3 regions of the Brevibacillus sp. AG162 genome follow, and region 3 is predicted to be linked to each of the others. Evidence: riboswitches for the same ligand, from Rfam matches in the RefSeq annotation. Region 3 holds a riboswitch; each other region holds the start of a gene.
The links. A riboswitch is a leader RNA that binds a small molecule or an ion and turns the genes downstream of it on or off. The one in region 3 is predicted to bind cyclic di-AMP.
Positions count from the first base shown of each region.

Region 1 (10,700 bases), on a different contig from region 3:
GGTAGTAGATCGCCGGCTTTGTAATCCCTACTTCTGTAGCAATCATCGTCAAGCTCGTCTTTTCAATCCCATGCTCCGCGAATAATTGAAAGGCTGCATCTACAATATGTTGATGTGTTTTATTATCTTTTGACATGAATGACGTCTCCTTTGGCAAATCGATCCCATACGTTTTAGCCTACTGATTGTTAGGTAAAAATGCAACCGGATACAAAAAAGAGCTTTACCATGGATTCGGCAAAGCTCCGCTGTTCATTCAATCTTGATTGTTCACCGGGGTCATCAGTAAGGCTTGGACGGACGAGACTTCTGTTCGGCTTCCTTGACAGCCGCTCCGGGATTCGTTGCGCCCATCGGTCCGCCCATCTCCTTGCTGTTTCCGCCATTGCCCTGTGCGATTCCTGCTTTCAAACGCTCGCCGTACTCTTCGTCACATTGCGAGAAGTAGCCAAGCATTTTCTCTTGAATACGAGGATCACAGGAGAGGAGTGCATCCGTCAGATTGGCAATGAGGTCTTCTCTTTCCCAGTCTTCCATGATTCGATAACGTTCTCCCGCCTGTTTGAAATCGTTGGTGCGATCAATCTTTTGACGAACGACCTTCCCTTCCACTTCTGGCTGATGATCAGGAGCTGCTTGCTTGGCTTCCTGCAATCCGCCAATCGTTGATGGCTCATAGTTAATATGCCGCTGCGTCCGATCGACTCGATACAGCATTTGACCACCTTCCTGGTTGGTAGCTACATGCTTTTTGGGAGCGTTGATCGGAAGCTGCAAATAGTTCGCGCCAACCCGATAACGTTGCGTATCGGAGTAGGAAAAGGTCCTTCCTTGTAGTAGCTTGTCATCAGAAAAATCAAGTCCATCCACTAAAACACCTGTCCCAAAAGCTGCTTGCTCGACCTCAGCAAAATAGTTATCCGGGTTTTTGTTCAAAACCATTTTGCCTACAGGAAGAAACGGGAACTGATCTTCGGGCCATATTTTCGTTGGATCAAGCGGATCAAAATCGAGCTCAGGATGATCATCATCACTCATGATCTGGACGCACATTTCCCACTCCGGATATTCTCCTCGCTCAATCGCTTCATACAAGTCCTGCGTGGCATGATTGAAGTTTTTCCCTTGGATCTCTTCCGCCTGTTTTTGTGTCAAATTCTTAATCCCTTGCGCTAACGGCTGCCAATGGTATTTGACCAGGACCGCTTTTCCTTCGTGGTTTACCCACTTGTACGTGTTTACGCCAGAGCCTTGCATTTGCCGATAGTTCGCTGGTATTCCCCACGGGGAGAACAAAAACGTAATCATATGCATGGCCTCTGGCGTGTTCGAGATGAAGTCAAAGATCCGTTCCACATCTTGAATGTTTGTCACTGGATCAGGCTTGAACGCATGGACAAGATCAGGAAACTTCATCGCATCCCGAATGAAAAAAACTTTAAGGTTGTTGCCAACCAGATCCCAGTTCCCGTCCTCTGTATAAAACTTCACGGCAAATCCACGTGGATCGCGCAATGTCTCGGGCGAATGTGTCCCATGAATAACCGTAGAAAACCGCACAAACACAGGCGTTTTTTTCCCTCGCTCCGAAAACAGCTTTGCCCTCGTGTACGTAGAAATCGGCTCATTCCCTACGGTTCCATACGCTTCAAAATAGCCATGTGCTCCTGCACCACGGCTATGCACGACACGCTCAGGTGTTTTCTCCCGATCAAAATGTGTGATTTTTTCAAGAAAGTCGTAATTCTCCAGAACGGTTGGTCCGCGATTTCCAACTGTCCGCAAGTTCTGGTTGTCTGTGATCGGATGGCCTTGACGATTCGTCAGGATATTTTCTTCTGATTGGTCGATGGACTTGCTATTGTCATCCATATGAATCCTCCCTGTCCAGTTTTTCTCATGTATGGTTCATAACCATGGTTACCGAATGAGGGATTCTTTATGCGAAAAGATTAAATCGCTTCGTAAGCAAAATCATTGTTCAGGACTGGAACCGTGCAGCTCCGATTCCATTGTGCTGCAAGTGCGACATCTTCCGGGTACCCCATGCTGATCAGTTCTTGGCCGGAAGCACATTTCTGCAAGTAAGCGGGAATATGACCTTGTGCCGATCGAAAGGCAGCCACCGCTATTTCGGCCTCTGGTGACAATCGATATCCCTCCAATTCGTGAAGCAATGCACCTGCCGCTATCATATCCTCAATAGCGGGTCGCAATGCTCCATTCCCCCACCGTTCACCGCAAGCAATGACCGTTACGGTTCCTTTCTGCTGCTGTATGTACCTGGCGACAGATGGCGCATTTCGCATGCATGCAGCGATTACCTTCGCCCCTGTTTTCTTTGCCAACACGGTGCAGGTCGATCCATTTGGCGAGGGTAACACCAACCTACTTCTCAGCGGTATCGTTTTCAGACAAGCAGGTGAAAGGGAGATTGGTTCTCCACGTTTCCCAGCAAGCAGCGCTGCTTTTTGTTTGGCGAATGCTACAGCTGACTCATCCTTTACTTGATAAGGATAGACGATACCACCGCGTCCCGTTACGATATCGACACATGTACTGAAGGAGAGCACATCGATAATGACGATCATATCCGAAGCTGCCCCGACCTGTTCCACCCCTTCATATCCCCAATCAAAGCGAGCCGCATAGTCTAGTTGTTTACATACAGGCGTTTCTCCCAAAACCCCCACCATCCTCTATCAAAAATAGGTACTCGTCCCCTTACGTTCGCCGTTACAAATCAAGACAAGAAACAATATCGTATTATTGTCCCACTAGATTACACAAGAATGGAGTGAACATGGATGTCTGAAATCGAATACGACGACGATCAAGGCGGTAATGAAAGAAGAAGCAACAGACGCCCAAAACGAAATACTGTGAGAACGACTGGTATTTTGCAAAACAACCTCTCTGTTGCTCTCACCGCTCACCTTGACCTGGTCAATCTGAACACAGAAGATGTAGAAGTACGTGTGCAAGTATTGAGCTGGGGTACTGCAGTTACGCAAACCAATCCAGTTAGCACCTTGCTTGACATCACGCAATTTATCCCAGCGAATACTCGCACTGCTTTCAATGCGCTGGTCACCGCATCCAACCACTATGAAGTTCGCCTTACCGTTGCAGAAAACAACGGAAATGTCCTTCTCACCACTTATGGCCGTACTTCTATCGGCGGCGGTCAAGTTGTTGGTCTTACCGTTCTTGACAGTCAATTCCAAACGATCGAAATCGACACTTGTATTTAAATATTTTGTAGGAAGAGAATAAGGAATTATGGTGGGAAGCCATAGTTCCTTTTTTAATCCATTCCCAAGCAGGAAAAGGCGCTGGGGACGAACCCAACGCCTATTTGCTTCCACGTCCTAAGACAAAAAGAAACTGCCCTCGAAAGGACAGTTTCTTTTAAAAGGAGACTTACAGTTTTACTACGTTCTCAGCTTGTGGGCCACGGTTGCCTTGAACGATGTTGAATTGAACTTTTTGACCTTCGTCCAAAGTTTTGAAACCGTCACCTTGGATTGCGCTGAAGTGTACGAATACATCGTCTCCGCCTTCTACTTGAATGAAACCGAAACCTTTTTCTGCGTTAAACCATTTTACTGTTCCGTTCGTTTGCATTTAAAAAAACCTCCAAAAATTCAATTTGAATATGCTAGTCATATTTACCGAAGCAAATAAAGCTCACATATCATGAAGAAATACCAGATCATGTGCTATGATACGCCTTCATGATATGTGAAATTTACCTACTCAGCAACTATGCGAATGTCATAGGACGGAACTGCAAGATTAAAAACAAAACCTTTTGAAAACCTAAAACAATGAAAGCCCTTCCTCTCTTCCATCCTTGCGGCTCCGATGACCGCGCCAGTGTGAATCGGGGATTCAAAAATGTTATCCATCAGCATACACCTCGATGAATGTTAGGTATCAATTTTTCAAGTAGCAACCTCATTCTACCATGGTTGTCCAATAAAAGCAACAGTTCTCCCTTATTCTGGGCGAAGCTGTTCTCTGTTACAATAACATTGGGAGGGATTTCATTGCAAAATCATACGTTAACAACCATTCAATTATCAGAAATGCTCAAACAGAAAGTGCCCGTACTTTTATTGGACGTACGCGACGCCGAAAAATTTATAACCGGCAGCCTCGTTCATGAAAATGCACCGACTCGTAACGTTCCCTATCTTCTTATGAAAGAACAGGACAAGCCGTTCGATGAAGAAACCGAAAAACTTGCGAAAAATGTACAGATCGTTACCGTATGTACAACAGGTAACAAAGCTCAAAAGGCTGCCGCTCTGCTACGTGAGCATGGTTTTCAAGCAAATGCATTGGTAGGCGGCATAACCGCATGGAAGGAACAATCAAACGAAGCGAAATGAGCCTAATGCATCAACGCTTCCAGCTATTTGCCATATATTACTCCTTTATTTCGATTGGGATTGTCTGATATCGTTGTTCATGCCAAACGAAATAAGCCGAGACTTCCTACTGAAAAGGAAGTGCGGGGGACTTTTTTGTGGATGAGCTATTCCACATTGGGGTGAATCGCCGAACTGGCGTAGGGTTGTTTCCTCAATCCGAATCCGACAACTAACCTCGTAGGCAAAAAAAAGGAGAGATTTGTTTAATGAAACGTTTTGGTTCTGTTACAATCGCGATGACTCTTGGTCTGGGCTTGGCTCTAACAGGCTTCGCTACTTCTGCTTCGGCTGCTTCTACTTGTCCTGTTCCTGGCGGACAGTTCCAATATTATATGCCACAATTCCAAAAAGCTCCAAATTCCCAACCATTTTGGAACTTCTATCAACAAAAACAAGGCTTTGCCCCTGGACAACCAATGCCAGTACAACAGCCAATGACGCCGATGCAACCTGCAAAGCCGGTACAACCAACTCCGGTTCAACCAGCACCAGTTCATGCTGCACCAGCGCAACCTAGCAATAACGTCACTCAGCCTGCTGCTCCAGTAAATCAAGCGGATCAAGCAAAAGCTGGTGATTTTGCGAAACAAGTCGCGGATTTGGTAAACCAAGAACGTGCAAAAGCAGGTCTCAAGCCTGTTCAAATGGACGCAGCACTGTCCAAAGTAGCGTTGGCAAAAGCACAAGATATGTCTGCAAACAACTATTTTGACCACAACAGCCCAACGTACGGTTCGCCATTTGATATGATGAAGCAATTTGGCATCCAGTACTCGACTGCAGGTGAGAATATCGCCATGGGTCAACGCAGTCCTCAAGAAGTGATGACACAATGGATGAACAGTGAAGGCCACCGCCAAAATATTATGAACCCTGCGTTCACAAAAATTGGTGTAGGCTTCACAAATGGCTACTGGGTACAAGAATTTATCGGATAGAACACACTGCAAGATAAACGAAAAGCCGGTGTCTCGTAATCGAGACCCGGCTTTTTTCGTGTAGACGTTACTTCCGCTGCGCTTCTGTCGCCTGCTTTTTGGGGGTACAGCAGTTGTCCTCCTGCTCATGTAACAAAGCAACGTCCTTTTGATTCATTTCTTGCTTGGTTGGGTAAGCAGATACTTGCTGCAGCTCGGCATTGACATCAGACGATTGATTCATCCGTATGGCCCCCTCGCCGTTTTTGGTGGTGCATCTCTATTATGCTCGCTGTTGTAAACGACTCATTCCTAAGGAACACTGGAAGCACATGCAAATGAACCTATCTGCTAATGATATGTTCAAGGTCTTTCAAGGCAGCCGCTGCTGCCGCGACAGGATCTGATTTTCCTCCAACGACCAATAAATCCCCCATGACATCTGTTACTACCCGTATGGCTTTTGTCGTACCTGATACAGATGCAAAAGGGTGGGTAAGATCCACTGCACAAAGCTCAACTGCGACAGAAACCGCGCCATTCGCTTCCTTTTGGATGGTTCCGATCAGCTTGGGAATCTTCGAATGCTTTTTCCACGTCTCGATTTGTAACGAGGTTATTTCGCGAATACTTGCGCGTGCGACATCGAGCAGTTTTACTTGCGCGCCAAAAGCGGCGTTTGCCAAGATCGTAAGCTTCGAAGCTGTATCCCAACCATCGATATCGTAAGAAGGCTCTGGCTCGGCAATCCCCATCTTCTGAGCCAACTCGACAGCTTCCGCACAGCTGAGCCCCTCTTCCATCATTTTTGTGAGCACGAAGTTAGTCGTTCCTGTAAAAATGCCTTCGACTCGTTTTACTTCACAGCCTGCCAGATTATACTGCAAAAGATCGATCGTCGGCAGAGCTGCTGCTGTTGCTCCACTCACTTTCAACGCGACGCCATGTTTTTTGGCTAAAGCGGCTAAGCCAGCATAATCGACAACAAGCGCGCCTTTTGAAATCGCGATCGCATGCATGGCATTCTCCAACGCATAACGAATATAAGTCAGGCCGGGTCCTCCCTCTTTTTCAGATGGACCAGCCTCGATGAGCACTTCCGCTTGATCTGACTTGATAAATTCCAGCGCGTTCCATGATGGGTCCCATGCTTGTTTGGTATGAGCATAGTCTTCCCATATTCCTGAATCGATTCCGTTCTCATCATAGAGGCCGGAAGCCGAACGAACGATTCCCACGAGTCTGACATCCGCTTGATATAGCTCGCGGTACCGCTCCCGTCTCTGCTCCAGCAGTCTGGCTACCTGCTGTCCTACTGTTCCAAAGCCTGTTACCATAATACTCCAACGCTTCATGAGTTAATCTCCTTGCTGTTTATGCTCCGTTTATTTCCACCATTTTTTTCTACTTGCAACCTGTATACGGTGCAGATCCTTGCGATTCAGTTTCTTTCCTGTTTTTACATAGTAGAGCTCTTCCGTATGATCAATAAACAATATTCCTTCCAAATGGTCCATCTCGTGCTGAATACACCGAGCAAGGAATTCTTCGGCTTCGATTGTTTTGGTTTCTCCTTGGCGGTTCAACGTCTGAACTTTGACATAATTCGCCCGACGAACGATTCCAAAAACACCCGGTATCGAAAGACAAGCTTCTTCCCCTACCTGCTCACCTGATTTTTCAATCAACACCGGATTGATCAGTTCAATCAAGCCGCTACCGCAATCCATCACAACTAAGCGCTTCGAGATGCCAATCTGGATCGCAGACAAACCTGCTCGACCTTTCGCCGCGTAAATCGTTTGGGCCATATCATCCAAAATCTTTTCAACCTGTGGAGTAATGGTTGGTACTCTTTTTGAAGTTTCACGCAAGACAGGGTCCCCCAGGCGAACGATCATGCGTTCAGCCATTTTCTTCTCCCTCCCGCATTCACTCAGTTTTCGATTTCAAGGTAGCAAATCAGGTCCTCGCTGTCAAAAGAAACCTCGTAAAATCTGAAATATCCCGCTGGGCAAGGGTGACAAATGCATGTAGATACGCTATCTTTATTGGTAAAGAAAGATGTTTGTAAATGAAGAGGGAGGCTACCATGCATTCATTGGCATCAACGCTGAACGAAACCATCCAACGGGAAAACCCGCACGTGTATGAAATGCTTTCCAATATCGCCAAGCTGATTTATTTCCCAAAAGAGGGGATTCTCAGCCAGTCGGCAGAAGCGAAAGCAAAAGCGAAAAAGTACAACGCAACCATCGGGATTGCACTGGAAAACGGTCAACCGATGCATCTTAAGGTCATCCAGGATAACCTGTCTGCTTACCAGCCAAAAGACATTTACGAATATGCTCCCCCAGCAGGAAAGCCTGAGCTGCGTGCAGCATGGCGTAAAAAAATGATCGAGGAACAGCCTGCACTGGCTAATCATACGTTTAGTAACCCAATCGTTACAAACGCATTGACGCATGGACTGAGCATCGTGTCTGACTTGTTCGCTGACAGCGGCGACAGTGTCATCATCCCGGACAAAAACTGGGAAAACTACGAGCTCACTTTTTCGATCCGCCGTGGTGCGGAAATGGTCTACTACCCATTGTATAACGACGAGATGGAGTTTAATGCTGCTGCTTTGCGTGATGCGATTCTCGCGCAAAAAGACAAAGGGAAAGCCATCGTCGTACTCAACTTCCCGAATAACCCAACTGGCTATACACCAGGTCCAGAGGAAGGAAAACAAATCGTCGCTGCACTCAAAGAAGGCGCTGAAGCGGGAATCAACATTGTTGCGGTGACAGATGACGCGTACTTCGGCCTGTTCTTTGAGGATTCCATGCACGAATCTCTCTTCGCTAGCCTGTGTGACGTTCACCCGCGTATTCTGCCTGTAAAAGTAGATGGGGCTACCAAAGAGGATTACGTATGGGGCTTCCGTGTTGGCTTCATTACGTATGCATCTCCATCCAGCGACTTGCTCAGCGCTTTGGAGCAGAAGACAATGGGAATCATCCGCGCGACTCTTTCCAGCGGATCCCATCCTTCCCAAACGTTTGTCCTGCAAGCAATCACTGCTCCGGAGTACAAAGCACAGAAGCAGGAGAAATTCGATATCATGAAAGGCCGCGCCAACCGCACCAAGGAAGTGCTCGACAGCGGTAAATACGATGACGTGTGGACCTACTATCCATTCAACTCTGGCTACTTCATGTGCCTCAAGCTAAAGACTGTTGAAGCAGAAACATTGCGCCAGCATTTGCTGGAACAGTACGGCGTCGGTACAATCGCTCTCGGTCAAACCGATTTGCGCATTGCTTTCTCTTGCATTGAAGAAGAGAACATTGCGGACTTGTTCGAATTAGTCTACAGCGGTGTAAAAGATTTGGAAAATGCATTGACCAAATAAATGTAACTAGCTCTATTGCGAAAGCGTCTTGACCTCGTGTCAGGGCGCTTTTCGTTTTCTTTCAAAAAAAAGACTCGGATACCCAAGAAGTATACATGCGAGGGTTTCCGAGATCTTTCCATCATGCTATTTCTATTAGCTTTCAACTGACGAACGTATACGACGAGGCTGCTGTGTCCCGATAAAAATGGAAGCTAGCACCAGAAGCATCCCCATTCCGTGCATCCAAGTAAATGCTTCGTTCAAGAAAAAGACAGCCACGAGAGCAGCACTTATCGGCATCATACCGGTGAACAAGCCCGCTTTGGAAGCCTCCACCTTCTCCACTCCTTTGTACCAGAGAAAAAAGGATAAGACGCTGGCCGTAAACGCATAGTACACAAGAAGCCACCATACATTTGCAGGTACGGCACTCCAATCAAACCGCAAGCTTTCCCAGATCGCAAACGGAAGAAACAAGACAAAGCTGATGACATTAATCGCAGCCGTCATTTGAAAAGGTGTAATTTTCCCAGAAAGTCTTTTGGCGAAAATCGTGAAGAGCGCTTCGCTGACGACTGCAAAAAATACGAGCAAATTGCCAAGCATGCTTACCCAGTTTTGCTCCCCTCCGCTTCCTGTGAACGTAATGAACCCGATGCCGCCTACTGAAAAACCGATTGCCACTAAGCTGTTGGCGTGTAATTTTTCCTTGAGAATCCAAAACGAAAACAAAGCGATGCAGGCTGGTACCGTACTCGTAATGATACCGGCTGCAGTAGCAGTCGTCCATTGAACGCCGTACAGCATGCAAATACTAAACAGCAACACGCCAAAAAACGACTGCCAGAATAACACCTTGCCTTCCTCACGGCTCCAGGACGTTTTCCATTCTCCACGCATAGCCAGCAGCGGCAATAGGATGATGATCGCAAGCAAAAAGCGCAGCTCCGAAAACAAAAACACAGGAACATGGAAAACAATTTCTTTTCCGATGGAGATGTTGCTTCCTACCAGGGCCATAGCCAAGGCTAACTGAATGTAAGCAAACAGCATGATGACTCGCTTCTCCCTTCATCCTCCTACTATTCTCTTCATCTGGCCAAGCTGCTTTCGATTAACCTGCGTTTTGCCATTCTTTTTGAGAGGACGGAATCTTTTTTGTCTTTTTCTCTGCTGCCCCCACCAGCCAGGAACCAAACGGCAGTTTTCCCAGCCCATATGATATGGCAAAAGAAAGAATAGAGCACAAAACGAATGCTGCCATACTTCCCCACACGCCCATGTGAAAAAGCTGAAGCTCGCGTAAAACCTTCATCAAGTAAGTCAAAATTAGCGCATGAATTAAATAAGCTCCATACGAATACTTCCCAAGGAGTCCTAGCCAATGTATCCATTTTGACTGCTTTTTGCTCATCCATAGGCAAAGAGCGTACACAGCCAATAAGCAAGCCATTGTATAGAGGAACATGGACGGTTTCAAAGATGTCGCGACGTTTAAATTGATCTGACCTTGCCCTGAATCACGGAAAAGTTCATAGCCAATGACTGCATACAGGGCACCAACTGAAACGATGATCCATTGCCAGTATCTTTTCAGGATGGCACGAAATGCAGGCAACGTGAAGGCGACCAGGCCACCGAACAAAAAGTAATAGAAATAATAGAATGCATTTCGATCGCGGTATTTGATGAAGTACGTATCAAGTCCATTCATATCGAAACGGAAACCGTGCGCCGGAATGTACCGCGCTGAAAACCACATCAGGGCCCCATAAACCAATCCAGTCACACCAAGAGCGATAACAAGACGCAAGCGACTTGTCACGAATCTGCGAAAAAGTTCAAATACTCTTTGCCAAAACGGATACAAAAGATAAAACTGAAAAATCATCACGACGAACCACAGATGATACGAGGATGTCCCTGTCAGGAAATTTTTGCATATATTCCAGACGAACGCCG
Region 1 is NZ_VFNO01000010.1:119,100-129,799, forward strand. It holds gene FB479_RS24530 (TetR/AcrR family transcriptional regulator) at 1-136, opposite strand, end outside; gene FB479_RS24535 (catalase) at 283-1,872, opposite strand; gene FB479_RS24540 (2-phosphosulfolactate phosphatase) at 1,953-2,693, opposite strand; gene FB479_RS24545 (hypothetical protein) at 2,808-3,254, shown strand; gene FB479_RS24550 (cold-shock protein) at 3,424-3,627, opposite strand; gene FB479_RS24555 (rhodanese-like domain-containing protein) at 4,053-4,397, shown strand; cyclic di-AMP (ydaO/yuaA leader) riboswitch at 4,482-4,638, shown strand; gene FB479_RS24560 (CAP domain-containing protein) at 4,646-5,377, shown strand; gene FB479_RS30640 (hypothetical protein) at 5,445-5,600, opposite strand; gene FB479_RS24565 (homoserine dehydrogenase) at 5,701-6,711, opposite strand; gene def (peptide deformylase) at 6,742-7,269, opposite strand; gene FB479_RS24575 (aminotransferase class I/II-fold pyridoxal phosphate-dependent enzyme) at 7,449-8,756, shown strand; gene FB479_RS24580 (DMT family transporter) at 8,892-9,791, opposite strand; gene FB479_RS24585 (acyltransferase) at 9,853-10,700, opposite strand, start outside.
Region 1: another riboswitch for cyclic di-AMP. It lies ahead of FB479_RS24560 (CAP domain-containing protein); the one in region 3 lies ahead of FB479_RS23125 (C40 family peptidase).

Region 2 (10,700 bases), on a different contig from region 3:
ATTTGCCCACCAAATTTTTTTAAATAGCTCGTATCTGTAGACGGCAGCCAAGCCGCAACCATCCCATCTACATCCCCAATGGCAACTCCTGCCCACATCGGTCCAGTCTGAACCTGACTCACTTCGACTTCATACCCCAGCTTCTGCTCCAGCACATGCTCTACGACGTGTGTGCTGGCAATTTCAGAATCCCATGCTACATACGCGAGAGTCAGCTTCTCTTTTTGGACAGGCTGGATGCCCGCCACCCATTTCGCTACTTTGGCTTCGTTGTTTTTTACCCATTCCGCAGCAGCCACTTCCGGATCTTTTCCGTCAATCATTTGGACCATGACCGACTCCATGTCGGCTGGCTCCCACCAGAACTTATCCAGAAATTGATAGGCAGCAGGCAGATCCTCTTTCAGCCCTTTTCGCACGATGGTATGGATTTGTTCCGCTCCGCCAAAGCCGTTCTTCGGGTCCGCCAAATATTTCAAATCCATCTTTTTAAACATCCAATGGGGCGTCCAGCCCGTAATGATAATCGGTTCCTTCGCTTCATACGCCTTGATCAAAGCTGCTGTCATTGCTGCATCTGAGCCTTCGACAAGCTGCCATTTATCCAAGCCATATAGATTCATGACTTCCTCTGTCTTCACCATCGAGCCTGCTCCTGCATCGATTCCGATGATTTTGTAGTCGAGCTTTTCTCCCAACGCGTTGTCCGATGTCTCAGAAGAAATTGGACCGATCACCGTTGCTGTCGGTATTTGTGTGTTTGTGTTTGGACTAGAGCAGCCTGCGAGCCAAGCCGTCGCTCCCATCATCACTGCCAGTAAAGCTGGAACCTTTTTGTTCATCATGTGTTTCTCTCCTTTTTTCCTGCATGTTGAGTAAGCCGATCCAAGACGATAGCGATGATCACGATGGATAGCCCCGCCTCGAATCCTCTTCCTATATCCACTTGCGAAACGGCGCGATATACGTCTGCACCCAAGCCTTTCGCCCCGATCATAGCCGCTATGACCACCATCGACAGGGCGAGCATGATGCACTGATTGACGCCCGCCAAGATCGTCGATTTCGCATACGGCAGTTGCACTTTCACGAGCTTTTGCCACCCGGTTGCGCCAAAGGCGTCCGCCGCTTCCTCCATTTCCTCTGGGACCTGACGTATGCCTAAGTTCGTGAGTCGCACGATTGGCGGCAAAGCAAAAATAACGGAGGCAATGACTCCCGGCACCTCGCCCAAGCCGAAGAAAAAGATCGCGGGAATCAAGTAAACGAACGCTGGCATCGTCTGCATCAAATCAAGTACTGGCGTGACCAGATTGCGAAACGTATCGTGTCTCGCGCAATGAATGCCCACCGGAATCCCGATGGCGATCGAAATCATGGTGGCAGTGAGGACGAGTCCCAATGTCTCGATCGTTTCATCCCAGTACCCCAAGTTGTGAATGAGAGAAAGTCCGATAACCGTAAAGACCATGGATGCTTTTCCTGCAAAAACCCATGTGGCGCCCCCTAGCAGCAAGATGAGGATCAGCGAAGGTATCTCTGCCAAAACCGTGGAACAGTAAGTCACCATCGTGGAAATGACGATAGACACCGGATCAAACAATACCCCTTTGTACTGGCCCAGCACCTCCACGAACCCTTCCATCCATTCGCCAATCGGCAGCTTAGGCACGACGTCCATCACTCATCACCTCTGCTCTCTGGTGCTCTTGGACATTGACTTTGCCTACCAGCCCGCCCAACACCGCTCCTTTTACGATGACACCCAACAAACGCTGCTGCTCGCCCACTACCGCAATCGGGACGTGCAGGTCTGCCATCATCGGGAACAAACTGTGCAGACGTGCGTCAGGCGAAACGGTAGGGAGATCGGTATTCATGATCGTCTCCAGCGAATCTCCCGTACCGATCGCGAGTGATACGTCATACGCCGTAATCAAGCCGAGCAGTGTACGCTTTTTGTCCACGACGTACAAGCTGGACACGCCGTTATCCATCATGAGTTGCAGCGCTACTCGCGCCCCTTTGTCAGGCGTAATTGCTTCTGCCCGTTTCATCACATTTTCAGCAACGAGCACCCTGGACAGGTCGGCATCCTCGACGAACTTCCGTACGAACTCATCCGCTGGGTCTGCCATGATTTCTTCCGGGCGGCCGATCTGAATGATCTGTCCGTCCTTCATAAAGGCAATCCGATCGCCCAGCCGCAACGCCTCGTGCAAGTCATGTGTAATGAACAGGATCGTCTTTTTCATCGTCATCTGAAGCTCCAGCAGTTCATCCTGCATGTCTTTTCGAATGAGCGGGTCCAGTGCACTGAACGCTTCGTCCATCAAGAGAATATCTGGATTATTAGCCAACGCCCGCGCCAATCCGACCCGCTGGCGCATCCCTCCACTCAATTGATCCGGGTACGCGTTTTCCCACTCGGTTAATCCAACGAGCGCAAGCGCTTCCCGTGCTTTTTCTTGCCGGAGCCCGGGCGGTACTTGTTGAATCTCCAATCCAAACTCGACGTTTTCCCGTACCGTTCGCTGCGGAAACAGGGCGAAATTTTGGAAAACCATCCCGAGCTTCTTCCTCCGAACCTCGCGCAAGGCTGTCGCCTTCATGTCCACGATCTCTTCGCCATCGATCTCGATGCTTCCGCTCGTTGGGTCAATCAGTCGATTACACAGTCGAATTAACGTTGACTTGCCGCTGCCGGACAGGCCCATGATGACGAAGATTTCACCTTCCTCGACTTCAAAGCTGACCTGATTGACACCGATGGACTGGCCGGTTTGCTTGTAAATTTGTTCTTTCGTTCGTCCTTCTGCCAGCAGCTTCAAGGCTAACTCGGGCTGCTTGCCGAACACTTTTGTCAGTTGATGGACTTTCATTTTGGGCATGGTATCCCCCATCTTTCGTTTTTTTCGTGAATGAAAAAAGCCCGCGAAGTTTCCACACTCCAGCAAAACCAAGCAGGTACGCTTGATTTTTACTTGTGTTGAAAATCCGCAGGCTTACGTAATACCTGGCGTCCATTTTCAGGACTCCCTGTACTCTGTCTTCCTGATTTCGATTGTCAGCGGTTTATGTCTTACCGACTGCCTCCCAGCGATCCACACCATTCCCTTCGTCTGTATCGCGTAAGCTGCTCGTCGGTATTTCCATAAAAAATAGGCCGATACATGATTCTTCTCCAGAACAAAGGTCCTAAAGAAAAAGCCTGCATCGGCCTATCACACGCCCGCAAGGAATCTCCTTATTGCGTATTATATGCCTAGACTTTATCCATCCATGACCTTCCCTGCTTTGGCCGACGAGGTTAGCTGACGGGTAGGATGGCAGAGAAGACATTTTCTCATCCCTCCTGATCACTCAGGATTAACCCCAAAAGATTGGTTCCCCCGCTTCCGAGAATCTCGGAACTAGGCCGTATGTGTTGTTTCTTATTTGAATGGTGATTGTGATTTGAATTATACGCTCGCTTCCAGTTATTGTGAACGTTCGTTTAGCACAGTTTTAACTCGATTCTGTTTTTCTTTATGAGTCGGATTGGATTAGCTGTTCGTTGCTTATTCGATTGAAAGATTAGTGCGTTATACTCGCTGTTGTGGTGGGGAGGAAACAGGAGAAAACGCTCAGATTCTTGGAACCCCTGCACGGGAGCATGGGATGCCCGGCTCCGTGAAAAAAAGAGAAACCGCGTCCAAAGATCTTCGCTTATTTCTCCTGTTTCCTCTACGAGCTGTTGGGAGTCTACATGCTTTTTAAAGACCGCTTGAATGCTGTTTTCAAGATGAAGAAAAAAGCAGCGTGGGAAGAAGAACATTTCCAGTCCTAGCGCTTCTGGAGCCCAACCAAGCGGAGAAATGAATGGCGGGGGTTTTCAGCTTCAACCTCTGCGAATACATCTTCGAAACTCTACTTTTGAAGCGCTCCCGACATTCATTTCGGAGCGGACAGTCTAACCCCTTGCGGGGCGTAGGCCGAAGCGTAGACTGGAAATGGGCTTCTTCCCCTCCACTACAGCCACTTCCTACCACGAAAGCAAAAAGCTCCCGCCTCATTGAATCAGGCAGGAGCTTTGCTTTTCAAAGACACGATGATTATACGACGTCGTAGCCTTGGTCTTCGATTGCTTCTTTTACTGCATCGAGAGTCAAGTCGCTCTCGTTGTAGGAAACCTCAACCTTTTTTTCAGCCAGGTTCACTTTGCCTTCAGCACCCAGTTCTTTCAATGTGTTCTCGATGCGCGCTACGCATTTGTTGCAAGACATGCCTTCTACGTTCAATGTGATATTTGTCATGATCAATCTCTCCTTAAATGATAATTGTATAGGTAAGGCGGACAAAGCCGCTTGTTACTGTTGTTACAGCTTTACTCGTTGCAGTCTCAGTGCGTTGAGTACAACGGATACGGAGCTGAAGGCCATTGCGGCACCGGCAAGCCATGGAGCGAGGAAGCCGATTGCGGCAATCGGGATGCCCAAGGTGTTGTAGGCCAATGCCCAGAACAGGTTTTGCTTGATGTTGCGGATGGTGAGTTTGCTCATCTCGATGGCGTCTGCGACACTGGTCAGTTCGCCGCGCATCAGGGTAATATCGGCTGCTTCCATCGCCACATCTGTACCTGTACCGATTGCCATTCCGACGTCAGCGGTAGCGAGTGCAGGAGCATCGTTGATACCATCGCCGACCATCGCGACTTTTTTGCCTTGTTCTTGCAGTTTTTTCACTTCTGCGGCTTTGCCTTCGGGCAGGACTTCTGCGATGACGTGATCGATTCCTGCTTCACGGGCAATGGCCTCGGCAGTTTGACGGTTGTCACCGGTCATCATGATCACAGTCAATCCCATTGCTTTCATGCGCTGAACAGCTTGCTTGGAGGTTGGTTTGATCGTATCCGCTACGGCAATCAAGCCAGCGAGCTTGCCTTCGACGACTGCGAGCATCGCTGTTTTACCAGAGCGCTCCAGTTCCAGCATGGTATCAGATACTGCTTGGTACGAAATTTGATGTTTTTCCAGCAAGCGGCGGGTACCGACGAGTACTTCTTTGCCAGAGACGGTTGCCCGGATACCGAAACCAGGAATGGCTTCAAATGAACCAGTATCGGACAGGGTGATTCCTTTATCTGCAATTCCTCTAACGATGGCTTGAGCCAATGGGTGCTCGGAGTTTTTCTCAGCGGCACCGACCAAAGAGAGCAGCTCTTGCTCTTCGATATCAATGGCAATGACGTCTGTCAGTTCTGGCTCGCCTTTGGTTACAGTCCCTGTTTTATCGAGGACGATCGTATCCAGGTGGTGAGCCGTCTCCAGATGCTCCCCGCCTTTGAACAGGATGCCCAGCTCAGCTGCGCGTCCAGAACCCGCCATGATCGAGGTCGGTGTAGCCAAACCGAGGGCGCACGGGCAAGCGATTACGAGTACAGCAATTGCTTTTTCCAAAGCCTCACCGAAGTTGCCAGGTATAACGAAGAAGTACCAGATCAAGAAGGTAAGAATAGCAATCCCTACGACGATTGGGACAAAAATCCCAGAGATACTGTCAGCTACGCGTTGAATTGGTGCTTTTGTTCCTTGTGCTTCTTCCACTACTTTAATGATTTGCGCCAGAGCCGTTTCTTTTCCGACTTTGGTTGCTTGAACCTTCAAGAAGCCGTTTTTGTTCAAAGTGGCCCCGATGACGGTATCGCCTGCGGCTTTATCCACCGGAATGCTTTCACCAGTCAGCATGGACTCATCAACAGCGGACTGTCCTTCCATGACGATGCCATCGACAGGTACTTTATCGCCCGGCTTCACGTGAACGACGTCGCCCAGTCTCACTTCTTCTACAGGAATGGTCATTTCGACGCCATCCCGTACGACTACTGCTGTTTTTGCTTGCAAGCCCATCAGCTTGCGGATCGCTTCCGAAGAGCGTCCTTTCGCCTTCATCTCAAACAGTTTACCCAACACGATCAAGGTGATCAGTACCGCACTGGTCTCAAAGTACAGCTCTAGCATGTGGCCGCCATGAGCACCGATGGAGTCGATCGCTACCCACAGGCTGTAGAAATAAGCGGCCGAGGTACCGAGAGCAACCAGCACATCCATGTTGGCACTCTTGTTGCGAAGGGCTTTGAAAGCTCCCACGTAAAACTGTGCTCCGATGATGAATTGTACGGGTGTTGCTAATGCGAGCTGTACCCACGGATTCATCAAGATTTCAGGCAGCCAGATAAACGAGGTGAAGGAAAAGTGGCTCACCATCGACCAAAGCAGCGGGAGCGACAGAATCGCGGAAATCCAGAACTTGCGGGTCTGACGTTTAATTTCTTCCTGGCGACGATCTACTTTTTCTTCTTCTTTTCCTTCTTCCTTGCGAGTCGCCTGATACCCGAGCTTTTCTACCTTTTGAATAATGTCCGTCACACTTACCTGCGATGAATCGTACTCGACAGTGGCTGTTTCCATCGCCAAGTTCACGTTTGCCTTCAGAACCCCGGCTGTTTTGTTCAAGCCTTTCTCGATCCGTGTGGAGCAGGCCGCACATGTCATTCCCGAGATGTTTAGCTCCACCTTGTCAGTAATGACTCCATAGCCGAGCGATTCAATTTTGGAGCGGATGTCGTCGATGTTCGTTTTCGTTGGATCGAAGACGACTGTGGATTTTTCCAAAGCCAGATTGACGTTGGCGGTTTCCACTCCCTCCATTTTTCCCAAGCCCTTTTCGATGCGCAGTGCACAAGCTGCGCAAGTCATCCCTGAGATTGCGACTGTTGCCTCTGCTGTTTTGGTACTCATTCTAATCCCTCCAAATACCCTATAGGGGTATATTTTATCGTATCGTTTCCCTTACGTTGTTTCCTGATCACACCTTTACTATACAATACCCCCTCAGGGTATATCAAGTACTTTTTTCAATTTTTTTCTAAATGGGCTTTTAAGTGCTGAAAACACAGGGAGATCTTAACGGCAATGTCATCCCCCAGCTTTACACCGTTAAAAGAAGGATGTGACTAACAGCTAATTACTTACGTATTAGTTCAGAGTAAGATCATTCAGAAACAAATAGCTTTAAGGAGATTAAATGATGGAAACGAAATCACGGAAAGTCATTTTAGTTGGCACCATATGCTATACGATTTTAATTTTATTTTTTATGTTCTTTGCGTTTAACAGGCTCGACGGTGCAACTAGTGTAGATGGATACACCTTTATCCTTGTTCCAGAAGGAGTACCACTTAAATTTCCAGAACTAAATTATTCATGGATTGTTGATTTTGGAAACATTGCTGCTTTTATCCCTTTTGGAATACTGTTTCCCCTGTTGTATCGTGTACGATTTGGGAAGTTCATATCCTTGTTTGTCTTAGCGATTCTCGTTCTAGAAACTTTTCAGGCTTTAACCTATCTTGGTAGCTTTGATGTAAATGATGTGATATCCAATACATTAGGTGCAGCGATTGGCTATGTTGCCTATCGAGTTGGATTTTCTTCAAACATTTCTTATAAAAAGCTCATGGCTTCAGCTCTAACTATTGTTGTACTTATAATGGGAATCATGGTGGTCTCTGAAATCCTCAAAAAAAGAGAAGGCCCTATTCAGTCATTAACGGTTATGAAAGAAATGACAGGAACGACACCAATGACTGAGAACCTCCCAAGCTTCACCGTAGCAGGTGAGCGAATAGAGCCGAAAATGAACGTGTATAGCAGTGAAGGTGAATCCACCAAAACTTACAACTATATTCTGGGGAACAAAGAAAATGTCTGGCTTTCTTTCTATTTCGGCATTCCCGACAATGGAGACGCTAAGGGTGAAGCCAAAATCATCGTAGATGGACAAGAAATATCTCAGTTAAACGAACAATCCTATCAAGGGGCAGAAGCTTTAAAGGAGATGCCTTTTAACGAGGTAAACGAAATTACCATTATCGTTTCCGGAAACGCTAAGCTGTGGGATGTTGGAATCCGTGGAATGCAACATTGGTGGGAGTGAGTAAAATAAACGAAACGAGCCTTAGAAGCGATTCTAGAGGCTCGTTTTTCTTTGACTATTTTGTTGTTCAGAAAAGCAATTAGTCGATCTTCGCTCTCTCTTATTTACCTTGATTCGCTTCTTTCTGATAAGCCACCGCGATTTTTGCAGCTACTTCAGCATTGTGCTTCACTAGCGCGATGTTCGTTGCCAAGCTCTTACCTTCTGTCAGCTTTTTCACTTTATCGAGCATGAATGGCGTTACCTGTTTCCCTGCAATGTTGTTTTCTTTTGCTTCTGCGAGTGCTTTCTGGATCACAGCCTCGATTTCCTGGTGGTTGAGTGCATCTGATTCTGGTACTGGGTTCGCGATAATCATACCGCCTTTGAGGCCGAGATCCCATTTGGTGTTCATCATCTTACCGACTTCTTCTGGTGTATCGATGCGCATGTCTACGCCAAATCCGCTTTCGCGAGCGAAGAAGGATGGGAATTCATCCGTGCGGTAGCCTACAACTGGTACACCTTGTGTTTCCAAATATTCGAGTGTGCGGCCGATATCGAGGATCGATTTCGCGCCTGCGCATACTACAGCGACATCTGTTTGCGCCAGCTCAGTCAGGTCAGCAGATACGTCCCAAGTGATTTCGCCTTCACGGTGTACCCCGCCGATACCGCCAGTTGCAAACATGTGGATGCCAGCCATCTCAGCTGCGATCATGGTAGCGGCTACTGTAGTCGCACCGATTTTACCGCTAGCCAAAATGTAAGCAAAGTCGCGACGGCTTACTTTTGCTACATTTTTGTTCGTCGCAAACTCTTCCAGCTCGCTGTCAGTCAAGCCGATTTTGATTTTGCCGTCCATGATCCCGATCGTAGCTGGTACAGCACCGTTGTCGCGAATGATTTGCTCTACTTCTTTTGCCATTTCAATGTTTTGCGGGTATGGCATACCGTGCGAAATAATCGTCGTCTCCAGCGCAACTACCGGCAGGTTGTTCTCCAGTGCGTGGCGTACTTCCTCAGTAAAGGTCAAATATTGTTTCATCTCTTATCGCTCCTTTTCGAATTGTTCTACGGCCAGTTCCAATTGTTCTGCTTTTAATAGAGGAGATACGGACTGCTCTGTTTGCAATGTCAGAGCGGATGCTGCCAATCCAAGGCGGCACGCTCTCTGGAAAGACTCTCCGTTTACAATGCCATACAAGAGTCCCGACGCGAACGCATCTCCTGCACCTGTTACATCTACTACTTGCGTTGGATACGGAGACATATGCTCCTCGACGTCCTCGGATTGATAGTAAATGCCTTCTTCACCCAAGGTCACGATGACGTGCTTGACGCCTCGTTCCCTGATCTTGCGGCAAGCCTCGGCGCATTCTTCGATCGTCGTGATCTTTATGCCAGCCATCAGCTCGGCTTCTTCGCGATTCGGCAAAATCGCTTCTACTCCGTCCAATTGCTGTGGGAGCTTCTTTGCTTTAATGGAAGAGACCGGGTCAACGAAGAGCAGGATGTTTTCTTCCCGGCATCGTTCGATGATGTAGGCCAAGCAGTCCGCCGGAATGTTTGTATCGATGAAAACCACGTGGGCTGCTGCAATGTGCGACCATTTTTCCGCGAACATCTCCGGTGTAAGCGCATCGTAAATATCCATGTTCGCCAAGGAAACAACCATCTCGCCATCGATATCGAGAAGCGCCGTATACGTTCCCGTCCGCTGTGTAGGCAGTCGCCACACTTGGCTGATGTGCACCCCGTGTTTTTTCGTCTCCTGCAAGAGCCATTCGCCTTCCTTGTCCTCACCAATGCTGGTGATGAGGGACGTATTGCAGCCAAGACGACCGAGGTTCTCCGCGATATTCCGTGCCACCCCTCCACACGATTCCATAATCGTTACGGGATTGGATGAGTGTAGACGCACCTGTTGCTTGCCACGTGCTTTGCGGTCTAGGTTGGCCCCACCAATACAAGCAATCATTCCTTCATCACGAAGTACATAAGCCCGTCCTTTGATTTCCCCGCGTTTGGTCAACTGTGCGATGTAGCCAGCTACCGCTGAACGTGAGATGCCAATCAGATCAGCCAGCTCTTGTTGCGTGATAAAAGGATTTTGCCGGATATGATGAAGGATCTGCATGTCTTTTTCCACGGTCATCCTCCTTTCTTCTGTTTCGCTTTCACAGCTCGTTTACAAACAAAAGTTTATCACTAAGACAACTGTTTGTACAGGCGTTTTCATTTTATTTTTTATCTCAATTTGACAAATCTGAATATGATCATGTAGGATTATCTTAAATTCAAGATATCCAAGTTTCGATGTAAAGGAGGGTCCATATGTCTGACAAATCACTGCGAAATGATCCCCTCGATCTTTTTGTAGTTTTATCGAGGTCATACAACTGGGTTACCGCTCACTCCAATCGTCACATTCGCGAGCATGGACTTAATCCAACTGAATTCGGGGTACTAGAGGTATTATTTCATAAAGGTCCTCAACCATTGCAGCAAATTGGCGAAAAAATATTGATCTCCAGCGGAAACATCACATACGTTGTGGACAAACTCGAGAAGAAGCAACTGCTCATTCGCAAGCCCTGTTCGGAAGACCGCCGCGTCATTTTTGCGGAACTCACGGAAAAAGGGCATCAATTTTTGTCTGAAATCTTCCCCCCTCATCAACGTGCCATTGAGAAAGCGATGGAAGGTCTCACACTAGAAGAACAGCGTCAAGCAATCGAGCT
Region 2 is NZ_VFNO01000012.1:155,832-166,531, forward strand. It holds gene FB479_RS26660 (glycine betaine ABC transporter substrate-binding protein) at 1-845, opposite strand, end outside; gene FB479_RS26665 (ABC transporter permease) at 842-1,681, opposite strand; gene FB479_RS26670 (quaternary amine ABC transporter ATP-binding protein) at 1,665-2,891, opposite strand; cyclic di-AMP (ydaO/yuaA leader) riboswitch at 3,284-3,430, opposite strand; gene FB479_RS26680 (copper ion binding protein) at 4,095-4,295, opposite strand; gene FB479_RS26685 (heavy metal translocating P-type ATPase) at 4,359-6,779, opposite strand; gene FB479_RS26690 (VanZ family protein) at 7,066-7,977, shown strand; gene FB479_RS26695 (pseudouridine-5'-phosphate glycosidase) at 8,078-9,004, opposite strand; gene FB479_RS26700 (carbohydrate kinase) at 9,008-10,108, opposite strand; gene FB479_RS26705 (MarR family winged helix-turn-helix transcriptional regulator) at 10,294-10,700, shown strand, end outside.
Region 2: another riboswitch for cyclic di-AMP. It lies ahead of FB479_RS26670 (quaternary amine ABC transporter ATP-binding protein); the one in region 3 lies ahead of FB479_RS23125 (C40 family peptidase).

Region 3 (10,700 bases):
AACATGGCTGTCACCTCAAAGGTTGGATCACTCTCATGGTACCACTCTCCTGGAGGCGCCGCCATGGGGAAGTCGGTCCGCTTGCAAAACAAGTAGAAAGCAGGCATGCTATATACTGAAAATAGAAAGGGCCCGAATGCCTAGAAAAAGGAGGGCGCGAGATGTTTCATCCGCTTGTATTTGACAATATCAGGGTTGTGTTGGAAGGTGCGGTATACGACCGGGACTTCGAAGGGGCAATCACGATCACGAGCCGTTCGGATGTCATGGATATGGCTACATTCCATCGACAGTTTCAGATCGAGTTCAAGCTGGCTGATCAACAGGAGCATAACATAGCTGTCCGTGCTGAGATGCAACTTCGTACCCAGTTAGCTGACATTGCAGCCGAGCAGCTAGAACAGCCATTGACAGATCATATCGGATGTACGATTTGCATCCATTTTACCTTGCAGATGGAAAATTACAGAGATGTGCCCGCAGAAGCGAGAGAAATCACATCGATTCTCAATGATATCTGGGGGCAGCGCCCGTATATTTCACAGAAAGTATCGGCAACGCTTGCGGAGCATCGAATCGATTGGCCGCCGAAGCAAATAACCAATCAGGTGACGCTGGACTTTCATCGGAAAATTGATGAAGGCAACATCGATGACCTGAACGAATTAATCGATCATACGGTTCAGTCACTTCAAAAGCTGCAGCTACATATGGATCAACAAGCGAAAAGGTAAGCAGACAGAACGGGGATTTACAAAAGCGCAGATGCGTATTATTATTTTGTTAACCTTATAACATTTTTAGTTAACAAAACGGAGGCTAGTACGCATGAGAAACGAACGCTTGAGATGGCTATTGCTCTCTGCCATTTTTGCTGCAATGACTGCGGTATTGTCGCAGGTGACGATTCCCTTGCCGTTGATTCCGATTACCGCGCAGACGTTAGCGGTAGGGCTGACGGCGACCATTTTGGGAAGACGATACGGGACACTGGCTTTGGTTATTTACGTTTTGCTCGGTGCAGTCGGATTGCCTGTATTCAGCGAGGCAAAAGGCGGATTGCAAATATTGGTTGGAAAATCCGGCGGGTACATATTTGGGTTTATTGCCACCGCTTATGTGACCGGACTTTACTTGGAGAAAACAAGATTCAACCTAAAAAACGCTATTATCGCCAATATCATCGGCATGTTTGTTACACTCGCTTTCGGTACGGTACAGCTCAAATACGTCATGGACATTCCATGGGATAAAGCTGTCGCTTTTGGTGTAACGCCTTTCCTCGTTGTAGGGGTTGTCAAAGCAGTTCTGGCTTCTCTGATTGGCATTAAGGTACGCGAGCGACTGATTGCTTCTCGTCTGTTGCGCACAGATCAACCTGTTACACGATAGTCAAAATGATTTCGTAAGCCATCCGAAGTTCGGGTGGCTTTTTTTCGCATAATCTCCTTATCGTGCCGGATACTATCGGTAGGATTTTGCATGTAAAAAGGAGGAGACGCATGAATATCACGATCACTGGCCCAAAAGGCCTTCCGATCTCAGGGAACTTGATGGCATTTCGCCGATCGCCGCTTCAGTTCATCCGCGACGCTGTTGAAGAGCATGGAGAAGTCGTCCATTTTCGCTTCGGTCCTTCCCGCCATGTTTACCTGTTAACGAATCCAGATCACATCAAAGAGGTTTTGGTGAGCAAGCAGGCGCATTTTCGAAAAGGGAAAGGACTACAGTCTGCGCGACCTGTCGTAGGAGATGGAATTCTCACCAGTGAGGGAAAAAAGCATCTGCGACAACGGCGGCTTATGCAGCCAGCTTTTCATCGAGAGCGTATCGCCAGCTACGGAGAGGTGATGGTCCGGCAAGCAGTCGATCTCATGTCGGATTGGAAAACCGGGGAGCTGCGCGATATTCACTCGGACATGATGAAAGTAACCCTTGCGATCATTACGGAAACTATGTTTGGCAAAACCGTCAAGGAAGGTGCCGATCAAATTGGACATGCCATCGATGTCGGTTTGAAATACGTGGCAAACAAAGGCTCATCCTTTATCGACATTCCTTTGTCCGTACCTACCAAAAGCAATCGGGAGTTCCTGGAGTCGAGTGAGCTGCTGGACAAAACGATCTACTCTTTAATCGAAGCTCGGCGTAATAGCGAAGGAGAAGAGCACAAGGATTTGCTGGGGATGCTTTTGGCAGCGCGTGATGAAGATGATGGGGAAGGAATGACAGACGAGCAGGTGCGCGACGAGGTTATGACCATTTTTGTAGCTGGCCATGAGACGACTGCGAATACCATGTCTTGGATTTTCTATCTGCTGGCTACTCATCCCGAGGTGGAGAAAAAGCTGCATGACGAGCTGTCTACGGTGCTGTGTGAAAAGCTGCCGACAGTCGAGGATCTTCCCCAGCTGAAGTATACAAATCTCATTGTACAGGAAACGCTGAGGCTCTATCCTGCGGCCTGGACGATTAACCGGGAAGTCGTCGAAGAGGTTGAGATCGGCGGTCACACGTACAAGCCTGGCGAAACATTGATGATGAGCCAATATGTCATGCACCGCAATCCACGCTATTATGAGCAGCCTGAACAATTCATTCCAGAGCGTTTTGACAGCGATCTCTTAAAAAGAAACCCAGCTTATGCTTATTTTCCGTTTGGCGGTGGGCCGCGTGTTTGTATCGGGAACAACTTTGCTTTGATGGAGGCAGCTTTGCTATTGGCGACGATCGCACAGCGATATCGACTACGACTGGCTGAACCGAATCAGGCAGTGGAGCCCGAGCCGTTGGTCACCTTGCGTCCCAAGAACGGACTGCCGATGCGTTTGGAAAAGAGATAGAAAAAAATGGAAAGAGGAGGCAAAAAAAGAGGCATCTTATCACTACGGTTTCGCCGATTGTGTCAGATACCGAACTGGGGGTTATTTATCACTGAAAGCAACATGCTTACAAAAATTATTTTACTAGTAAAATATAAAGAAATAATTAACTGAGAATAAATCTATATAAAGTAAGGGTAGCTTGTGAAAGCTACCCGTGGAAGAAGGGGATGGTGAAGGAGAAACTGCTTCCCATTCCCAGTTCACTGTTTACCATCAGATCACCGCCGTGAAGCCGGACGATGCTCTTGCAAATCGTTAAGCCTAAGCCTGTACCTCCACTGTTGCGATTTCGTGATTTTTCCGCCCGATAAAACTTGGTGAAAATCTTCGGCAAGTCTTCAGAGGCGATTCCTTCTCCCTTGTCGATCACAGTAAAAAGGACATGTCCTTCTCGTTGATCACATGTAAGGTAAATGGAGCCATCCGGTTTGTTGTAGTGAATGGCGTTGTTCAACAAATTTTCCATGACGCGGCGCAGCTTGGTCTCATCCGCTTCGATGTGTAGTTCATTGGAGATGCGCAGCTTCCATTGAAAGGTAAGGCCTGCCTCTTTGATTCTTGGCAAATAGTCCTCGATGATTCCTCTCAAGAAGCCTTTGACATGAATGCGGTTAATGTTGAGTCGGACTTCGGAGCTTTGAGTGGTGAAGTCCTGCAACTCATCCAGCAGCTTTTCCAAGTCCGTCGTTTTTAGCTCGATTTTGCTCATCTGTTTCTGTATTTTGGTCATATCCGTCACTCGACCAGAGCCGATATATGACGCATACCCTTTGATCGTGGTGAGAGGTGTGCGGAAGTCGTGGGCGATCGAAGCAATCATTTCGGCCTGTCTTTCTTCCGCTAAGCGAAGCTCATCCACCATTTCCCCGAAATATCGAAAGAGTTCCCCAAATTCATCATGCGAGCGATACGTAAATGTAACCAGCCGCTTCCCTTCCTGGATTTCTTGGGTGACGCGCGATAATTCGTTCACGGGTCGTAGTATCCAGCGAACGAACAAAGCGAGTAGAACCAATCCCACCAGACTAATGCTTCCGTAAATAAACCAAAGCATCATGGAAACCCCTGTTGTCGCCATCATGTCGTAATCATCTGTATAGAAATAAACAACGATCTCCCCTGTACGCGGTGGCTCCTGCTGAAAATGGTACTCAGCTACGACTTTGAGGTCACTTTGCTTGGAAGAATCGCCACGGTTTGATGAGGAGGGAGAAGGCATTTTCAAATTATAGGCGCGTGATGTTTTGCTGTAGATGGTGTTTCCATTGGCATCCTTCACGAGCATGCGATACATCACGTCGTCTGGCAACTGCTTTTCAAGCTCCAAGCGTTCGATTGGGTCCTTGAAATTACTGACGAGAAGCAGTTGATTGAGCATGACCTTCTCTGCGGCTTCCTTCTCAGCCTGGTACTGATTATGACGATCATTTTTGAGTTGACCGACAATAATGTCTTGAAAAACAAATTTGAACAACAAGATGTTGAGTGTGATCAAGGCAATGAAGGAGAGAAAAATTTTATTGCGCAAGCTCATTTAAAGCTTCTCCCCGATAAATACGTAGCCTGTCCCCCATTGAGTTTTAATGAACTGACGCTCTGTTTCCAGCTTTTCACGGAGGTTTTTGATATGGACGGTCACTGTATTGAGCGAGCCATAACCATATCCCCAGACACGGTCATAGATTTGCTCTCTTGTAAAGACGATGCCCGCGTTTTCTGCGAGGAAGGTGAGCAGTTGAAATTCTTTTGTAGAGAGCTCTATTTTTTGATTGCATACATAAACGGAATACGTTTCTTTATGAATTTCCAGGTCCTTGAATTTTAAAACCGTAATCGGAGAGGAAGCTGTTTCTTTCTCAGGCTGCTCTTCGGTATGCTTGCGAATGCGCTCATAGCGGCGCAGGTGAGCACGAATGCGAGCGAGCAGCTCTTCTGTATCAAAAGGCTTCGTGATGTAGTCGTCTGCGCCGATTTCGAAGCCGACTACCTTATCTACCGCTTTTCCTTTTGCACTGAGAAACAGTATAGGCAAATCCCACTCACGGCGAATTTGAGAGCAGAGCTCGTAGCCACTCATGTTGGGCATCATAATATCCAAAAGGATCAGGTTGGGCCGCTCTCCTTGGCTGAGCAGCGAGAGTGCATCTTCTCCGCTTTCTGCGGAAGAAACGGTGAAGCCCTCGTTCTCCAAAATGTCTTCTAGCAGTTCAATAATCTCCAGATTGTCATCGACAATTAAAATGTGATCTTTCACCGGAACAACCCCCAGTTACTTCTATTAATAAGGAATGCCATTCAAAGAATGGGTCTTGTCTATCATAACATGCTTTGACCTGATCAGGGGAAGAAACCCCGTAAGTTATTAAGTTGTTCTAATATGTGAGGGCACCTCTTTAGACCAGGTACTAAATTTCGTCAGAAAAAGCCAGAGACGATGTGTCCCTGGCTTTTATTATTTTGCCGAACGACTATTTTTGAGCTGGTTTTTCCGGCAACGATGCAGCTTGCACCGCTTTTTCCTTTTTCGGAGTTTCTGCTTTCGCTAGAACAGGAACGCTGAGACGCTTGGCGCCTACATAACGCTTGCTCCAGTAGTATGGATCGTTCAACTTGGTGTTGACGACTCCACGACCAGATTCCGAGTGCACGAATGTGCCGTCTCCAATGTAGATACCCACGTGAGAAATGCTGCGACCGTTCGTATTGAAGAACACGAGATCGCCTGGCTGCAAATCTTTTCTGGCTACCTCTGTACCTAATTCGTACTGAGAAGCAGAATTGTGAGGCAGGTCTACACCTAACGCATCAAATACGTAGCGCGTGAAACCGGAGCAGTCAAAGCCCTTTTTGGACGAGCCGGAAGATTTGTAAGGGGTACCGTACAAGTTGCTGACTACTTCACTCAGAGTATTCTCCTCAGCAGCTTGTGCAGCGCCTGCCCCCATAGCAAGCAATCCAGCCATAAATAAAGATAAAACCACCTTGCGCAAAAGAAACTGCTCCCTTCGTGAGCCTACGAGGTTAGCTGAAGGGTTCGGTCGAAAGGACGCCCTAGGCTGCTAGGAGTAGCAACCATTCACCCCAAAAACATGGTTCCCCCGTTTCCGCCAAGCGGAATTCGGCTATTTTTCGATGTTTTTTTACACGCACTCTTACGAAGATTCTACGCCAATCCTTTTTTTCCTTCTTTTTCATCTGCTCGTTCACATATTCGTCACATAAATGCCGTCAAATGCTGTAACGTTTTCGTTCGACAGTGCAAGCCGCCTTTCGACGCAGGCTTGTTCTGCCTTACGGGACAGCTCGTCCGATTAGGGCAGGAAATTGTCTCCGTCCAAGGACGGAGGGAAAAACCAACCGCACGCCCGTTATGGGAAGCCTATACCGAGGGCTACAATAAGGGCATAACGTTCCACAAGCACCACATGCAAAACGAATGGAGGTAAGCGAGTAATGAGCGAACGGTCTGGCAAAGTTCTACTCGGGCTGGTTCTGCTGCTAGTCGGTGGGTTGGTTCTTCTAGATCTGGTGGGTATCGATATCGGAGACTTGCTCGGGTTCATCATTCCCGGCGTGATTATGATATACGGTGCCAAAAAGATTATGGGACAAACCGGTTCACGCTTTTGGGGAATCCTAGTCTTCCTATTCGGGTTCCTGATGTTGATTGGCAAGCTTGACCTACTGTTTCACGCGCTTCTGGCTATTGGGGTGATTTATCTGGGATATCGCTTACTGCGTCCCAGCCAAGAACCTAAACAAGCGCCACCTGCTTGGGAGCGTGAATGGGCCCAAAAAGTATTAAAGGAAGATACGCTAGACGCTTGGGAGAGAAACGTAACCAAACGGTCATGACCGTTTTGGTAACCGTAATAACACTGTGTCGCAAGAGTCTTTTGGATGAACAATATGATGTGATATGATGAGGAGGAAAAAATAATGAGTATCTTTAAACGTTTGCGTGACCTGACAGTAGCTTCGGTGAATGATGCATTGGATTCAATGGAAGATCCGGTAGTGATGCTGAATCAATATATGCGTGACATGGAAGTAGAAATCGGACAAGTTGAAGTAGCGGTTGCCCGTCAGGTTGCACTGGAAAAGAAATTCCGTCAGCAATTGGACGAAGCCAATGCTCTGATCGAAAAACGCGATCGACAAGTCAAGCTCGCCTTGACTGAGGGAGAAGACGAGTTGGCTCGTCGAGCACTCGCTGACAAGAAGCAGTACGAGGGACGTGCAGCGGAATACGAAGCTCTCTACCTGTCGGCATCCGAGGCAGCTACGCAAATGCGCGAGAAGCTGGCTGAGCTGAAGGAAGAGTTCTATAAAATGCGTGCGAAAAGGTTCACACTGATGGCACGTGCACAAGTAGCTCGTACACAAAAGCAAGTCAATCAAGCAGTTGTCGGTATCGGCAATCAGTCCGCAGGCCGTGGCTTCGCCCGCATGGAAGAAAAAGTCATGCGCATGGAAGCAGAAGCGCAAATGAGTGGGCAATGGCGCCAAACGAACCGCGCTTGGGAGAACGCTTTGTCTGATCTGGAAAAGGATGATCTCGATGCAGAACTTGCCAGCATCAAAGCATCCATTAAAGAAGCAAAAACACCAGTAGCCAAACCAGTACAATCCTAATTCGACAGGAACTGGGGGACTAGGTGTAGAATAGATTGTGTCAATTCGGCAGCCTGTGTACATCAGGCTGCTTTTCCCCTAGGAGGTACGATTCTTGCAGGACTTCTTGGTCTTTTTGCGACGGTTTATCGCTGAGCCTGGACGCGTCGGTAGTATAATCCCCAGCTCTCGTTTTTTATGTGAGCAAATGTTGAAAAGCGTCGATTGGGCTTCAACCGATGTGATCCTGGAGCTGGGACCTGGTACAGGGGCATTTACCCAAACGATCTATCAGCGCTTGCGTCCCGGCACACAGTACGTGCTTGTGGAACGAGATTCCCATTTTCGCTCTATGCTTCAATCACGTTTTCCCGATCTTCCTATCAGGGAGGAAGCGACTAAACTTAGGTCTTACTTGGAGGAGCAGAACCTTGAAGGTGCAGATGTCATTGTCTCAGGTCTGCCATTCGCCAATTTTCCACAAGAGCAGCGGGCAGCAATTCTGGACGAAGTTCAATCTGTACTGAAGCCAGGGGGCCTATTTATTACATTCCAATATTCGCTACAACTCCAAGCTGAGTTGCAGGGTCGTTTTCCCTGGGTTAAGATCGACTTTACCCTGTTGAACATTCCGCCTGCATTCATCTATACATGTCGTAATGGTCAAAGTGAAAACGATCAGCATGGGGCGTGAGAGAGGAGACTTTTGTGAAACTGTCCCGTTTGCACAAAATGGTGGCTGGTATCCTGATTATTTTTACAGGAATCGGCCTTTTGTTAGATAGTTTGGGTATCATTTCGTTCGGTCTGTTTGATCTGTGGCCGATGGTGCTTATTTATTTCGGCCTTCGTTTGTGGGGGCAGAAAAATCGGATTGGCGGAGGGATTCTATTCTCCCTGGGGACCATCATCATGATGGACATGTGGTTTGGTGTCGGGATTGATGATTTATTCCAGTTTGCTGTGCCAATCGTGTTTATTTATTTCGGGTTTCAGTTGATTCGGGGCAAGAACAGCAAACGAGATCAACGTGTCAATCAACCATTGGGCGATAGGGGGACCCCATCTGCTGCGGAGACGATTGTGACAAGTGAGGCGAGTGTTCCGAGTGACGTGAAGGTTTCAACAGAGGAACGCCCTTGGCTAGACAGCTGGCACAACTGGAAGCATGTTGGTGGCAAAATTCCTCATCACGAAAGAATGACTTCTTCACCTGATGACACGTTGCCAAAAGATTCCCGCAGTTCTCTGATTGGAGATTATCACCTGACCTCGGGGCGTTTTGAACTGAATCACTTGCATGTCTGGCATGGAATCGGGGACGTTGTGATTGATCTTTCCCGGGCAGTGTTGATGCGGGATGAGGCGCTTCTTGTCGTAGAGGGCTGGGTAGGCGATGTGACGATTTATGTGCCTGTCGATCTTCCTGTATCGGTAACGGCAGGGTTGAGTATTGGAGACCTGGAGGTGCTAAGCCACCGTCAGGGAGGTATCAATCGCAGTGTTAAGATCCGTTCTGATCAGTATGATGAAGCATTGCAAAAAGTAAACTTGCATATCTCGCTGCTTGTCGGCGATATAAAAGTCAAGTACATCTAGGAGGTACTGGCGAATGCGTCGACAGCGATTGGCAAGTATTCAGTGGCAATACGTGCGCTATGGCATGTTACTGGCCGTCAGTGCAGTTACTGCCGCGTTTATTTGTTTCTTTTGGCTATACTTTTTATGGAAAGATCACCCCGGGATTCATCGGTGGTACAACGAACTGATCAGCGACCGCAACCTCGTGTGGTGGCTTGAAGAATATATAGGCATCAATCTGCCTGCCGATCCAGAGGGCTTGATTCAGCTTGCTGCTTTTGTTGTTTCTTTACCTGCAGGTGTCTTAGTGGCATTGATCATTTCCTATATCATCGGCAATTTGTTGAAAAAGAGACTCAGTGTACTGTGGGAAGCTGCCATGAAGCTTGGGCGCGGGATGCTGTCGTATCGGGTTCCTGAATTGGGCGTCGATGAAGTCGGCGAATTAGGATGGCAGATCAATCGCTTGGCTTCACAATGGGAAGAGCAAGTGGCATCCTTGCAGCGGCTGTCGAACCACAATGCGGCTCTCGCAGAACAATTGAAGCATGCAGCGGTAACAGAGGAGCGTCAGAGATTGGCGAGAGAACTGCATGATGCAGTCAGCCAGCAGCTGTTCGCCATCGCCATGACGACTGCGGCGATGAAGCGGCTTGTAGAAAAAAATCCTCAACGTGCAGCCCAGCAGATTGAATTGGTCGAAGAGATGGCAGCTGCTGCACAAGCGGAGATGAGGGCATTGCTCTTGCATCTTCGCCCGGCTACGTTACAAAACAAGTCATTGAAGGAAGCCATTCTGGAACTTTTAGATGAGCTAACGCGTAAAAATACCATGCAGCTGACTTGGGAGATCGAAGACGTCGAAGGCTTGCCGAGTGGAATCGAGGATCATTTGTTCCGCATTTTGCAGGAGTCCTTGTCCAATACATTGCGGCATGCTAGAGCCACGCAGATCACAGTGAAGCTGTTTACGCTGCAAGAGCAGGTTCGCCTGCGAGTAACGGATGACGGTGTTGGTTTTGATCCGGATGGGGAGAAAATGACGTCCTACGGTTTGCGCAGCATGCAAGAGCGCGTAGCAGAGGTCGGAGGCTCCATGGAGATTTATTCGGCGATTGGGAAGGGGACGCAAATTGAGGTGCGTATTCCTCTAATGTCACAGACGGAACGGGAAGGGTGAAGGCTCAGTGATTCGGGTACTACTGGTAGATGATCACGAAATGGTTCGGATGGGTCTGGCTGCTTATTTGTCTACAGAGGACGATATTGAAGTCGTAGCAGAGGCAGGCAGTGGAGAAGAAGGGGTGCGAATGACGCAAGAGCTGCGCCCAGATGTCGTTCTGATGGATTTAGTTATGGAGGGCATCGGCGGTGTGGAAGCGACTAGGCGTATTCGTGAAAGCTGTCCATCCAGTAAGGTCATTGTCCTGACCAGCTTTATTGATGACGAAAAGGTATATCCGGTCATTGAAGCGGGGGCATTCAGCTACTTGCTGAAGACTTCGCGTGCAGCCGAGATTGCAAAGGCAATTCGCTCTGCTGCGGCGGGTGAGCCAGTTCTGGAATCGAGGGTAGCAGGAAAAATCATGGCCCGTTTCCGTCACGGTCAAGAGTCCCATC
Region 3 is NZ_VFNO01000009.1:56,331-67,030, reverse strand. It holds gene FB479_RS23155 (hypothetical protein) at 1-5, opposite strand, end outside; gene FB479_RS23150 (hypothetical protein) at 162-734, shown strand; gene FB479_RS23145 (biotin transporter BioY) at 829-1,392, shown strand; gene FB479_RS23140 (cytochrome P450) at 1,503-2,843, shown strand; gene FB479_RS23135 (sensor histidine kinase) at 3,034-4,419, opposite strand; gene FB479_RS23130 (response regulator transcription factor) at 4,420-5,139, opposite strand; gene FB479_RS23125 (C40 family peptidase) at 5,354-5,875, opposite strand; cyclic di-AMP (ydaO/yuaA leader) riboswitch at 5,880-6,019, opposite strand; gene FB479_RS23120 (LiaF transmembrane domain-containing protein) at 6,339-6,740, shown strand; gene FB479_RS23115 (PspA/IM30 family protein) at 6,825-7,520, shown strand; gene FB479_RS23110 (class I SAM-dependent methyltransferase) at 7,615-8,193, shown strand; gene liaF (cell wall-active antibiotics response protein LiaF) at 8,208-9,098, shown strand; gene FB479_RS23100 (HAMP domain-containing sensor histidine kinase) at 9,112-10,260, shown strand; gene FB479_RS23095 (response regulator) at 10,268-10,700, shown strand, end outside.